3 regions of the Enterobacter sp. genome follow, and region 1 is predicted to be linked to each of the others. Evidence: predicted binding sites of a transcription regulator. Region 1 holds the regulator's gene; each other region holds the start of a gene.
The links. The regulator PurR, encoded in region 1, represses purine synthesis genes. The targets are predictions, from matches to a motif close to CANGCAAACGTTTGCNTG.
Positions count from the first base shown of each region.

Region 2: carA (glutamine-hydrolyzing carbamoyl-phosphate synthase small subunit) is a predicted target of PurR. The motif match lies at 1,370-1,387, and genes of this name have one in related genera.
Region 3: gcvT (glycine cleavage system aminomethyltransferase GcvT) is a predicted target of PurR. The motif match lies at 2,595-2,612, and genes of this name have one in related genera.

Region 1 is NZ_CDRQYH010000023.1:18,598-22,793, reverse strand. Features, by position in the region: gene sodB (superoxide dismutase [Fe]) at 1-36, shown strand, start outside; gene ACWYRJ_RS09505 (MFS transporter) at 75-1,241, opposite strand; gene cydH (cytochrome bd-I oxidase subunit CydH) at 1,405-1,494, opposite strand; gene purR (HTH-type transcriptional repressor PurR) at 1,792-2,817, shown strand; gene punR (DNA-binding transcriptional activator PunR) at 2,835-3,746, opposite strand; gene punC (purine nucleoside transporter PunC) at 3,861-4,196, shown strand, end outside.
Region 2 is NZ_CDRQYH010000001.1:165,571-169,766, reverse strand. Features, by position in the region: gene ispH (4-hydroxy-3-methylbut-2-enyl diphosphate reductase) at 1-124, shown strand, start outside; gene dapB (4-hydroxy-tetrahydrodipicolinate reductase) at 330-1,151, shown strand; gene carA (glutamine-hydrolyzing carbamoyl-phosphate synthase small subunit) at 1,606-2,754, shown strand; gene carB (carbamoyl-phosphate synthase large subunit) at 2,773-4,196, shown strand, end outside.
Region 3 is NZ_CDRQYH010000061.1:3,297-7,492, reverse strand. Features, by position in the region: gene gcvP (aminomethyl-transferring glycine dehydrogenase) at 1-902, opposite strand, end outside; gene gcvH (glycine cleavage system protein GcvH) at 1,029-1,418, opposite strand; gene gcvT (glycine cleavage system aminomethyltransferase GcvT) at 1,442-2,536, opposite strand; gene ubiI (FAD-dependent 2-octaprenylphenol hydroxylase) at 2,934-4,136, opposite strand; gene ubiH (2-octaprenyl-6-methoxyphenyl hydroxylase) at 4,149-4,196, opposite strand, start outside.

The sequences.
Region 1 (4,196 bases):
AACTGGGACTTTGTGGCGAAGAACTTCGCCGCGTAAAAGACACGCAGAAGGGTTCGCCCTTCTGCGTTTTTGGTTTATTCCGCAGCGCAGGCTGCTTCTGGCTGTTTACGCCCCGACATCATCACCAACAGCAGGCCGAGCGCGGCAATGATTGCCCCCATCACCGGCACAAAGCTGTATCCCAGACCACCTGAAATCACGACCCCACCGGCCGCCGCACCGAGCGCATTGCCCAGGTTAAAGGCACCGATATTGACCGAGGATGAGAGGCCCGGCGCTTCATGCGCAACACGCATCACGCGCATCTGCAGCGGTGGCACCACGGCGAACGTTGCTGCACCCCAGACGACCATCGCCACCGCGGCGCCAAACTCGTTTCGCGCCAGCCACGGAATGGCAATCATGATGACAATCAGCAGAGTTAAGAAGCCCTTCAGCGTCCCGCTCACGGAACGGTCGGCAAATTTCCCACCGAGATAGTTACCGATCGAGAAGCCCACGCCAATCAGCACCAGCATCGCGGTCACAAAGAGAGGCGTTGCGTGGGTAATGTCATGCAGTACCGGTGAAATATAGGTATAGAGGGTAAACATCGCCCCTGCCCCGAGAACGGTGGTAAGCAGCGCGGAAAGCACCTGCGGGCGCATCAGCACCGCCAGCTCCTTACGCACTTCCGGACGTTCTCCGGCGCTGCCTTTCGGCAGGGAGAAGAACAATGCCACCATCGCGACCACGCCCAGCCCGGCCGTCGCCAGGAAAGACATACGCCAGCCGATCGCTTCTCCCAGCCAGGTTGCCGCAGGAACACCGCCGATGTTAGCGATGGTCAGCCCCATAAACATGGTGGCCACGGCGCTCGCCTGCTTGTGTTTTGGCACCACGCTTGCCGCCACGACCGACCCCAGCCCAAAGAACGCGCCGTGGTTGAGGCTTGTCAGAATACGTGACAGCATCAGCGTGGTGTAGTCCGGCGAAATGGCCGAAAGCACGTTGCCGAGGGTGAAAATCGCCATCAGGAAAATCAGCGCATTGCGGCGCGCGCGATGAGAAAGCAGAAGCGTCATCAGCGGCGCTCCCACCATCACGCCGATAGCGTAGGCGCTGATCAACATGCCTGCCGCAGGGATCGAGACGTCCACGCCGCGGGCGATGACGGGCAGTAACCCCATCGGGGAGAATTCAGTGGTGCCAATCCCAAAAGCGCCAATCGCCAGGGCCAGCAGGGGAAAATTGATTTTCATGCGTCAACTCCGGATGCCGTGTCATGTGGTGACACAGAACAAAGAAGCGGAAAGCATGACATCAATCACAAAAAATGAGAAGTTAACAAAATGGCAAAAGATTTTTGCCAGAGAAGTAACAATCCGGGGAGTCGGGAGGGAGTAGGCTCTCCCTCCGCGTAAATCAGTGCAGCGCAGCCGTCAGACCGGCCGCAACAATCAGAGCCAGCACAACAACGGTGGTGAACAGCGAAAACTTAAGATCGGTACTCATCAATTTTTCTCCTTTTAATCCCCACACGAAAAGTGAGCTTGCTCATTTTTGCACAGATTACGTCAAAAATCTTCCTGGATTTATACTGATAACCACTTTACCTCTTCCCCTTTTCATCAAGATAGGACAAAATTCCACGCTAAATTTATTAGCGTACCGGCCATTGACCCCCTCCTGACGTCCCGTGTCGTTTTCCCGGCGTGCCGCAATTCAAGATTGCGTGATAAGGGTGAGAGAAGGCAAACGTTTACCTTCAAGTTTTTCAGGAGCTTAGGATATGGTCTGGAGTGACATTTAATGGCAACAATTAAAGACGTAGCAAAACGCGCAAACGTTTCCACTACAACCGTATCACATGTAATTAACAAAACCCGCTTTGTGGCGGAAGAGACGCGCAACGCCGTCTGGGCAGCGATCAAGGAGCTGCACTATTCGCCAAGTGCGGTCGCGCGTAGCCTCAAGGTTAATCACACCAAGTCCATTGGATTGCTGGCGACCAGTAGTGAAGCGGCCTATTTTGCCGAGATCATTGAAGCGGTTGAAAAAAACTGCTTCCAGAAAGGCTATACCCTGATTCTGGGCAACGCGTGGAACAGCATTGAAAAACAGCGCGCCTACCTGTCGATGATGGCGCAGAAGCGCGTTGACGGCCTGCTGGTAATGTGTTCCGAGTATCCGGAATCCGTGCTGTCGATGCTCGAAGAGTATCGCCATATCCCCATGGTCGTTATGGACTGGGGCGAAGCGCGTGCGGATTTCACCGACTCCGTTATCGACAATGCCTTTGAAGGCGGTTACATGGCCGGACGTTACCTGATCGAACGCGGTCACCGCGAGATTGGCGTGATCCCGGGTCCGCTGGAGCGCAACACCGGCGCGGGCCGTCTGGCCGGTTTTATGAAAGCGATGGAAGAAGCGCTGATCACCGTGCCGGAAAACTGGATCGTGCAGGGCGACTTTGAGCCGGAATCAGGCTACCGCGCGATGCAGCAGATCGTTTCCCAGCCGCACCGTCCGACCGCCGTTTTCTGCGGGGGTGACATCATGGCCATGGGCGCGCTCTGCGCCGCCGATGAACTGGGTCTGCGCGTACCGCAGGATATTTCCGTGATCGGGTATGACAACGTGCGTAACGCGCGCTTCTTCACCCCAGCGCTGACCACCATTCACCAGCCGAAAGATTCGCTGGGCGAAACGGCCTTCAATATGCTGCTCGACAGGATCGTCAACAAGCGCGAAGAGTCGCAGTCCATTGAAGTTCACCCGCGCCTGATTGAACGCCGTTCCGTAGCGGACGGTCCGTTCCGCGACTACCGTCGTTAATCCCTTTACGGGGCCAGCTACGCTGGCTCCCGTAACCATTCCCGGTTCAGCGTTTCGCTGTCCCCCAGATAATCCAGCAGCCAGGCCATGGCGGGCGAGACATCATTTTGTTGCCAGGTCAGGCAGCAGGCCGCGTCCGGGAACGGATTTTCCAGCGTCAGTTCAACCCATTCGCCGGTATCGATGCGCGGACGCGCAAAATGAACGGGCACCATCGCGACGCACAGTCCGGCACTGAGGCACGTCGCCGACGATTCCCAGTCCGGAGCCACCACCCGCCGCTGGTTGTCCAGAAGCCAGGTGATACGCTTGGGCAATGAACGGGACGTATCCTCCAGCACCAGCGAGGGCCAGTTGCGCAGAGTATCGTCGCTAAGCGGCCCGTCCATCGCTGCCAGAGGATGATCGCTGGCCACCACGCATTTCCAGCTCAGCATCCCCATGTCGCGAAAGGCGTAACGTCCCCCGACCGGGATCGCCTGCGTCGCGCCAATCGCCATCTCCGCCCTGCCGTCCGCCAGCGCATCCCACACCCCGTTGAACACCTCCTGCGAGACCCGCAGCTCAACGTCAGAGAAATGACGATAGAAATCGACAATCATCTGTCGGGTGCGTTCCGGCTTCACGATGTTATCCACCGCGATGGAAAGATGTCCCCGCCAGCCGTTGGCGATCTGCTGGCACTGTTCGCGGGTGATCTGCATTTTTTTGATAACAGAACGCCCTTCCTTCAAAAACCACGCCCCGGCGGGCGTCAATTCCACGTCACGATGCCGCCGCTCAAACAGCGGAACCGCCAGCCACTCCTCCAGTTGACGCACCGTGTAGCTGATGGCTGAAGGGACGCGGTGCAGCTCCTGCGCCGCACCGCTGAAGCTGCCGTTACGCGCGACAGCATCGACCACTTCAAGAGAATAATCTGACCACATTTTCTGCCTGCAAAAAATTTGAATGCACCCGCCAAATATTAGCGTTTCACAAGCGGCTTTGCACTCCCTACACTCAGCGCCAATGTATACCTGCCTCCTCAGGAGAATAAAATAATGCAACCCAGGAACGGTTTTTTAGTCTGGCTCGGCGGCTTAAGCGTGCTGGGCTTTTTGGCCACCGATATGTACCTGCCGGCTTTTGCCGCGATGCAGGAAGATTTGCAAACCCCCGCTGCCGCCATCAGTGCCAGCCTGAGTTTGTTCCTCGCCGGTTTTGCTTTTGCACAGCTGCTCTGGGGACCGCTCTCGGATCGCTTTGGTCGTAAACCGGTACTGCTGCTGGGTCTGGCCATTTTTGCCGTGGGCTGCCTGGGGATGTTATGGGTACGCGACGCCACCTGGCTGCTGGTGCTGCGTTTTATTCAGGCTGTAGGCGTCTGTGCCGCGGCC
Region 2 (4,196 bases), on a different contig from region 1:
GAACGTCATTTCCCGTCTGCAGGAGCTGGGCGGTGGCGAAGCGGTGCCGCTGGAGGGGCGTGAAGAGAACATCGTTTTCGAAGTCCCGAAAGAACTGCGCATCGACGCCCGCGAAGTTGAATAGTCCTTTTTCTGATGAAAGGCCAGCACCTCCTGTGCTGGCCTTTTTTTTACCCGTTACTTTATCGTGACGACAAAATCATGTCTTTTACTGATATTTAAGTCGGTTTCACGTTAAATTCTAATTATCGGTGTTTTCAGTTGGCAGTGCTTCTCAAGGCTGGTTAATCTGAAAACGGTTTACATCATTTTAACGTAAGAGAATAACTATGCATGATGCACAGATCCGTGTCGCCATTGCGGGCGCGGGTGGACGTATGGGCCGTCAGCTTATTCAGGCGGCACTTCAGATGGATGGCGTAGCGCTTGGCGCGGCACTGGAGCGTGAAGGTTCTTCGCTTCTGGGGACCGATGCCGGTGAGCTGGCGGGCGCTGGCCACACGGGCGTTACCGTGCAAAGCAGTCTGGAAGCGGTAAAAGAGGACTTCGATGTATTCATCGATTTTACCCGCCCGGAAGGGACGCTCACGCATCTGGCGTTTTGTCGTCAGCACGGCAAGGGGATGGTGATCGGCACCACCGGTTTTGACGATGCGGGCAAGCAGGCTATCCAGGATGCATCAAAAGAGATTGCAATTGTCTTCGCGGCAAACTTCAGCGTGGGCGTTAACGTCATGCTGAAGCTGCTGGAGAAGGCCGCGAAGGTGATGGGCAATTATACCGATATCGAGATTGTAGAAGCTCACCACCGTTACAAGGTTGATGCGCCATCTGGCACGGCGCTGGCGATGGGCGAAGCGATTGCTCATGCACTTGATAAAGATTTAAAAGACTGCGCGGTCTATACCCGCGAAGGTTACACCGGCGAACGCGTGCCTGGCACCATTGGTTTCGCAACCGTGCGAGCGGGTGACATCGTCGGCGAACATACGGCGATGTTCGCCGATATTGGCGAACGTGTCGAAATTACGCATAAAGCTTCAAGCCGAATGACGTTCGCCAACGGCGCCGTACGTTCCGCTTTGTGGCTTAAAAGCAAGAAAAGCGGTCTTTTTGATATGCGAGATGTGCTCGATCTCAACAATTTGTAAGCATTATTACCCATCGTGATGTGGTTATTGCAGTCGTAATTGTTTGATTGCATAGGGCAATATTTTATTGCCCTTTTATTTTATCTGTTTCATGTGTTATTTTTAATTAAGCATCTAAATTTCTTTATCTTGTAGCGTTTTAACGTTGCTGAAATGTAAATTTTGACCATCCGGTCCACTTTTTCATGCTCTAACACGACATTTTTTATTAAACCAGGCGCGCAAGCGTTTTCAGCAGTGATTTACCTGATCTTTTTGTCGCTTAAGCCGCATTACTCTCGCCAGGGCTGCAAAACACTAAACAAAATATCCGTTTTAAGTTGACTTTTACCCACCAAATCTCCAGAATGCCGCCGTTTGCCAAAAATCCGCTGGCAACACATTTGCATTGATTCATGACACGGTTATGAATTAATATGCAAATAAAGTGAGTGAATATTCTCTGGAGGGTGTTTTGATTAAGTCAGCGCTATTGGTTCTGGAAGACGGAACCCAGTTTATCGGTCGGGCCATAGGGGCAACGGGTTCGGCGGTTGGGGAAGTCGTTTTCAATACTTCAATGACCGGTTATCAAGAAATCCTCACTGATCCTTCCTATTCTCGCCAAATCGTTACTCTTACTTATCCTCATATCGGCAATGTCGGCACCAATGCGGCTGACGAAGAATCCTCTCAGGTACATGCGCAAGGCCTGGTCATCCGCGACCTGCCGCTGATTGCCAGCAACTTCCGCAATACCGAAGATCTTTCTTCTTACCTGAAGCGCCATAACATCGTGGCGATTGCCGATATCGATACCCGTAAGCTAACGCGTCTGCTGCGCGAGAAGGGTGCACAGAACGGCTGTATCATCGCGGGTGATAACCTCGATGCGACGCTGGCGCTTGAAAAAGCGAAAGCCTTCCCTGGCCTGAACGGCATGGACCTGGCGAAAGAAGTGACTACTGCTGAAGCCTACAGCTGGACTCAGGGTAGCTGGACGCTGGAAGGCGACCTGCCGGAAGCGAAAAAAGAGAGCGAGCTGCCGTTCCACGTGGTGGCCTACGATTTCGGCGCCAAGCGCAACATCCTGCGCATGCTGGTTGACCGCGGCTGCCGCCTGACGGTGGTTCCTGCACAAACGTCTGCCGAAGACGTGCTGAAGATGAATCCGGACGGTATTTTCCTGTCCAACGGTCCTGGCGACCCGGCGCCGTGTGATTACGCCATCGCCGCCATCAAGTCCTTCCTGGAAACCGACATCCCGGTATTCGGCATCTGCCTCGGCCATCAGCTGCTGGCGCTGGCTAGCGGTGCGAACACCGTTAAGATGAAGTTCGGCCACCACGGTGGTAACCACCCGGTGAAAGACATCGATAACAACACGGTGATGATCACCGCGCAGAACCACGGCTTTGCCGTCGATGAAGCCTCAATGCCGGCTAACCTGCGCGTGACCCATAAGTCGCTGTTCGATGGCACCCTGCAGGGTATCCACCGTACCGATAAGCCAGCATTCAGCTTCCAGGGCCACCCTGAAGCCAGCCCGGGTCCACACGACGCCGCGCCGCTGTTCGATCACTTCATCGAACTTATCGAGCAATACCGTAAGACAGCTAAATAATCAGGAGCCGAGAAGACAATGCCAAAACGTACAGACATAAAAAGCATCCTGATCCTTGGCGCTGGCCCGATCGTGATCGGCCAGGCCTGCGAATTCGACTACTCCGGCGCGCAGGCGTGTAAAGCCCTGCGCGAAGAGGGTTACCGCGTTATCCTGGTGAACTCCAACCCGGCAACCATCATGACCGACCCGGAAATGGCAGATGCAACCTACATCGAGCCGATTCACTGGGAAGTGGTGCGTAAAATCATCGAGAAAGAGCGTCCGGACGCGGTGCTGCCAACCATGGGCGGCCAGACGGCGCTGAACTGTGCGCTGGAGCTGGAGCGTCAGGGCGTGCTGGAAGAGTTCGGCGTGACCATGATCGGCGCGACCGCCGACGCCATTGATAAAGCAGAAGACCGTCGCCGCTTCGACGTGGCAATGAAGAAAATCGGCCTCGACACCGCGCGTTCCGGTATCGCACACAATATGGAAGAAGCGCTGGCCGTTGCCGCTGAAGTGGGTTATCCGTGCATCATCCGTCCATCGTTCACCATGGGCGGCACCGGCGGCGGTATCGCCTACAACCGTGAAGAGTTCGAAGAGATTTGTGAGCGCGGTCTTGATCTCTCCCCAACCAAAGAGCTGCTGATTGACGAGTCGCTGATTGGCTGGAAAGAGTACGAGATGGAAGTGGTGCGTGATAAAAACGACAACTGCATCATCGTCTGCTCCATCGAAAACTTCGATGCGATGGGTATCCACACCGGTGACTCCATCACCGTTGCGCCAGCCCAGACCCTGACCGACAAAGAGTATCAAATCATGCGTAACGCCTCGATGGCGGTACTGCGTGAAATCGGCGTGGAAACCGGCGGTTCTAACGTGCAGTTCTCGGTTAACCCGAAAACAGGCCGCCTGATTGTTATCGAAATGAACCCGCGCGTGTCCCGTTCCTCCGCGCTGGCGTCTAAAGCGACCGGCTTCCCGATTGCGAAAGTGGCGGCGAAGCTGGCGGTGGGTTACACCCTCGACGAGCTGATGAACGACATCACCGGTGGCCGCACGCCTGCGTCCTTCGAGCCGTCCATCGACTACGTTGTGACCAAAATTCCTCGCTTCAACTTCGAGAAATTCGCGGGCGCGAACGACCGTCTGACCACCCAGATGAAATCTGTCGGTGAAGTGATGGCGATTGGCCGCACCCAGCAGGAATCCCTGCAGAAAGCGCTGCGCGGCCTGGAAGTGGGCGCGACCGGCTTTGACCCGAAAGTGAGTCTGGACGACCCGGAAGCGCTGACTAAAATTCGCCGCGAGCTGAAAGACGCGGGCGCAGAGCGTATCTGGTACATCGCCGATGCCTTCCGTGCGGGCCTGTCCGTGGACGGCGTGTTCAACCTGACCAACATCGACCGCTGGTTCCTGGTGCAGATTGAAGAGCTGGTCCGTCTGGAAGAACA
Region 3 (4,196 bases), on a different contig from region 1:
ATACGGCCAGGCATGGAGCGTTTGAATTCATCTTTCGCGCCGAAGAACGCCGCGTGCGGGCCGCCGTAGCCCATCGGTACGCCGAAGCGTTGCGCAGAGCCGAAGACGATATCCGCGCCCTGTTTGCCCGGTGCAGTCAGCAGCACCAGCGCCATAAAATCGGCAGCAACGCTAACAACCACCTTGCGGGATTTCAGCTCGGCAATCAGCGCGCCGTAGTCGTGAACTTCACCGGTGGTGCCCACCTGCTGCAGCAGCACGCCGAAGACATCCTGATGATCCAGCACTTTGTCAGCGTCATCGACGATCACGTCAAAGCCGAAGGTTTCCGCACGGGTGCGCACCACGTCCAGCGTCTGAGGATGCACGTCCGCCGCGACGAAGAAGCGGTTGGCATTTTTCAGCTTACTCACTCGCTTAGCCATCGCCATCGCTTCGGCGGCGGCGGTCGCTTCATCCAGCAGAGAAGCGGAGGCGATATCCATGCCGGTCAAGTCCAGCGTCACCTGCTGGAAGTTCAGCAGTGCTTCCAGGCGGCCCTGGGAGACTTCTGGCTGATAGGGGGTGTAAGCGGTGTACCAGCCCGGGTTTTCCAGCATGTTGCGCAGGATAACCGGCGGTAACTGCACGTTGGTATAGCCCATGCCAATGTAAGACTTATAGCGCTTGTTCAGGCCTGCGATGGCCTTCAGCTCCGCCAGCGCGGCGAATTCCGTGGTGGCTTCCCCCACCTGAGGCGGCGTGGCAAGCTGGATGTCTTTTGGCACAATCTGGCCGATCAGTGCGTTTAATGAATCCGCGCCAACTGTCTTCAGCATCTCCTGCTGTTGCTGAGCATCCGGCCCAATGTGACGTTCGATGAAGGCGCCACGGTTTTCAAGCTGGCTTAAAGTCTGTGTCATGAGCGATGGTTCCTGAAACATGCAGTGAATGTGTTTTCTCCCTCTCCCTGAGGGAGAGGGCTGGGGTGAGGGTGTCTTCTGTTTCCCTCACCCTCCCCTCTCCGCAAAGGGGAGAGGGATAATGGCTTACTCGTCTTCTAACAGTGCTTCGTACGCGGTCGCATCCAGCAGCGCGGCAACCTGGGATTCGTCGCTGGCTTTGATCTTGAAGATCCAGCCGCCTTCATAAGGCTCGCTGTTGACCAGTTCCGGCGAATCGCTCAGCGCATCGTTGACGGCGACAATCTCACCGCTTACAGGGGCATAGATGTCAGATGCTGCTTTTACGGACTCCGCCACGGCGCAGTCGTCGCCCGCGCTAACGGTCGTGCCCACGTCAGGCAGGTCAACAAACACCATGTCGCCCAGCAGCTCTTGCGCGTGCTCGGTGATCCCTACGGTGTAAGTGCCGTCCGCCTCTTTGCGCAGCCACTCGTGTTCTTTGCTGTATTTCAGTTCTGCTGGCACATTGCTCATTGAAGTTCTCCTGATAAAAATAGTTAGGCGACCGGCTTACCGGCGCGAACAAAAATCGGTTTGGTCACGTTGACCGGCATTTTGCGGTTGCGGATTTGCACCACAGCCGTTTCGCCAATGCCCGCCGGCACGCGTGCCAGTGCAATACTGTAGCCCAGCGTCGGGGAGAAGGTACCGCTGGTGATCACGCCTTCGCGAGGATTGCCGTCAGCATCGGTAAAGCGCACCGGCAGTTCACCGCGCAGCACGCCCTTCTCGGTCATCACCAGACCCACCAGCTGTTCAGTACCCTTCTCGCGCTGCATCTCCAGCGCTTCACGGCCAATAAAGTCACGGTCAGCCGGTTCCCAGGCGATGGTCCAGCCCATGTTGGCGGCCAGCGGAGAGACGCCTTCATCCATCTCCTGACCGTAGAGGTTCATTCCCGCTTCCAGACGCAGCGTATCGCGCGCGCCCAGACCCGCAGGCTTCACACCCGCTTCCACCAGCGCACGCCAGAAATCAGCGGCCTTCTCGTTTGGCATCGCAATTTCATAGCCCGCTTCACCGGTGTAGCCGGTGGTGGCGATAAACAGATCGCCCGCCTGCACGCCGAAGAACGGCTTCATGCCAGCGGTGGCTTTGCGCTGCTCGTCGTTAAACAGAGAGGCGGCTTTCGCCTGCGCGTTCGGCCCCTGCACGGCGATCAGCGACAGATCGTCACGGACGGTGATGTCGATGGCATAAGGTTCGGCGTGTTGGGTGATCCAGGAGAGGTCTTTTTCGCGGGTGGCGGAGTTTACAACGAGGCGGAAGAAATCTTCAGTGAAGTAATAAACGATAAGGTCATCAATCACGCCGCCCGAGGCATTCAGCATGCCGGTATAGAGCGCTTTACCCGGCGTCTTCAGTTTGGCGACGTCGTTTGCCAGAAGATAACGCAAAAACTCCCGGGTGCGGCTACCGCGCAGATCGACAATCGTCATGTGGGACACGTCGAACATACCGGCATCGGTGCGCACCGCGTGGTGCTCATCAATCTGCGAGCCGTAGTGCAGCGGCATCATCCAGCCATGGAAGTCCACCATGCGGGCGCCGCATAACACGTGTTGTTCGTACAAAGGAGTCTGTTGAGCCATCTTGTCCTCGTTGAAAAATTCACCGTGAAACCCGGTATCGGCCCCGCGTTCGGGCACCGACGCAAACGTTCTCTTTTACCTGAACTTACCACCGAAACCGGCGGTTAACCATAAGGCAAAATGGGTCATCACATTAGCTTATGACCAAAAAACGCTAAAAAGACTACAGAGTTATTCACTGGAAAAATGCGATTAATCCAGCACAAAATTAACAATGCTCTAACAGGATTTAGCACATGGTGATATTTCGTGCGGAAAATCGGGCCAAATTTCCGTAACGAGAAAAACACGACATTAGATTATCTAATGCGAAAAATGACGTGAAATTAGAATATTTCAAACGAGGGAATTTCCCCGGCGCAGAGGCCGGGAAAAGAAAGTGTGACAGGGGTCTAAATTAACGCAGCCAGTCCGGCAGGTCGTTAAGACCCATCGCCTGACGGAGGAGTTGGGGCTTAACGCCCGGAAGGGTGTCAGCAAGCTTGAGGCCAATATCGCGCAGCAGTTTTTTCGCCGGATTCGCGCCGGCAAACAGCTCGCGGAAGCCCTGCATGCCAGCCAGCATCATCGCCGCGCTGTGCTTGCGGCTGCGCTCGTAGCGGCGCAGGTAGAGATGCTGGCCGATATCTTTGCCTTCGCGATGCAGGCGACGCAGCTCCTCAACCAGCTCCGCCGCGTCCATAAAGCCGAGGTTAACGCCCTGTCCTGCCAGGGGATGAATGGTATGCGCCGCATCACCGACCAGCGCCAGACGGTGCGCCGCAAACTGACGCGCGTAGCGGCCGGTTAACGGGAACACCTGACGCTCGCTTTCAAGCGTGCACAGGCCAAGGCGGTTATCAAAGGCCACGCACAGCGCCTGGTTAAAGGCCTCCGGCGTCGCCTCCTGCATCTGCCGGGCTTTTTCCGGCACCAGGGACCAGACAATCGAGCACAGGTGCGGATCGGCAAGCGGCAGGAACGCCAGAATGCCGTCGTTGTGGAAAATCTGGCGCGCCACGCCGCCGTGCGGCTCTTCGGTACGGATCGTCGCGACCAGCGCGTGATGACGATAGTCCCAGAAGGTCAGCGGGATGTCGGCTTTATTCCGCAGCCAGGAGTTGGCACCGTCAGCACCGACCACCAGACGCGCGGTCAGCATGTCGCCGCTCTGCAGGGTGATAAACGCCTCGTTTTCGCCCCATGCCACCTGCTGGATCTGCGCAGGCGCAATCAGCGTCACGTCGCTGCACTGCTGTGCTTTCTGCCACAGCGCGTGGTGGATCACCGCGTTTTCAACGATGTGCCCCAGATGGCTATAGCCCATGCTTTCATCATCAAAAGCAATATGACCAAAGCTGTCCTTATCCCACACTTCCATACCGTGATAGCAGCTGGCGCGGTGCGCCACAATATCTGCCCAGACGCCAAGGTGCGTCAGCAGCTTTTCGCTGGCCGCATTGATCGCCGAGACGCGGAGTTCCGGCGGCGCATCCGGTGCAACGGGCTGAGGCTGCTTTTGCTCCAGCACCGCCACGCGCAGGCCGCTGCCCTGCAATCCACAGGCCAATGCCAGTCCAACCATTCCGCCGCCAACGATGGCGACATCAACATTTTGCACGATGATAACTCCTTAACGCGCGACCCAACCCAGGGTCCGCTGCGCCAGCACGTCACGTGC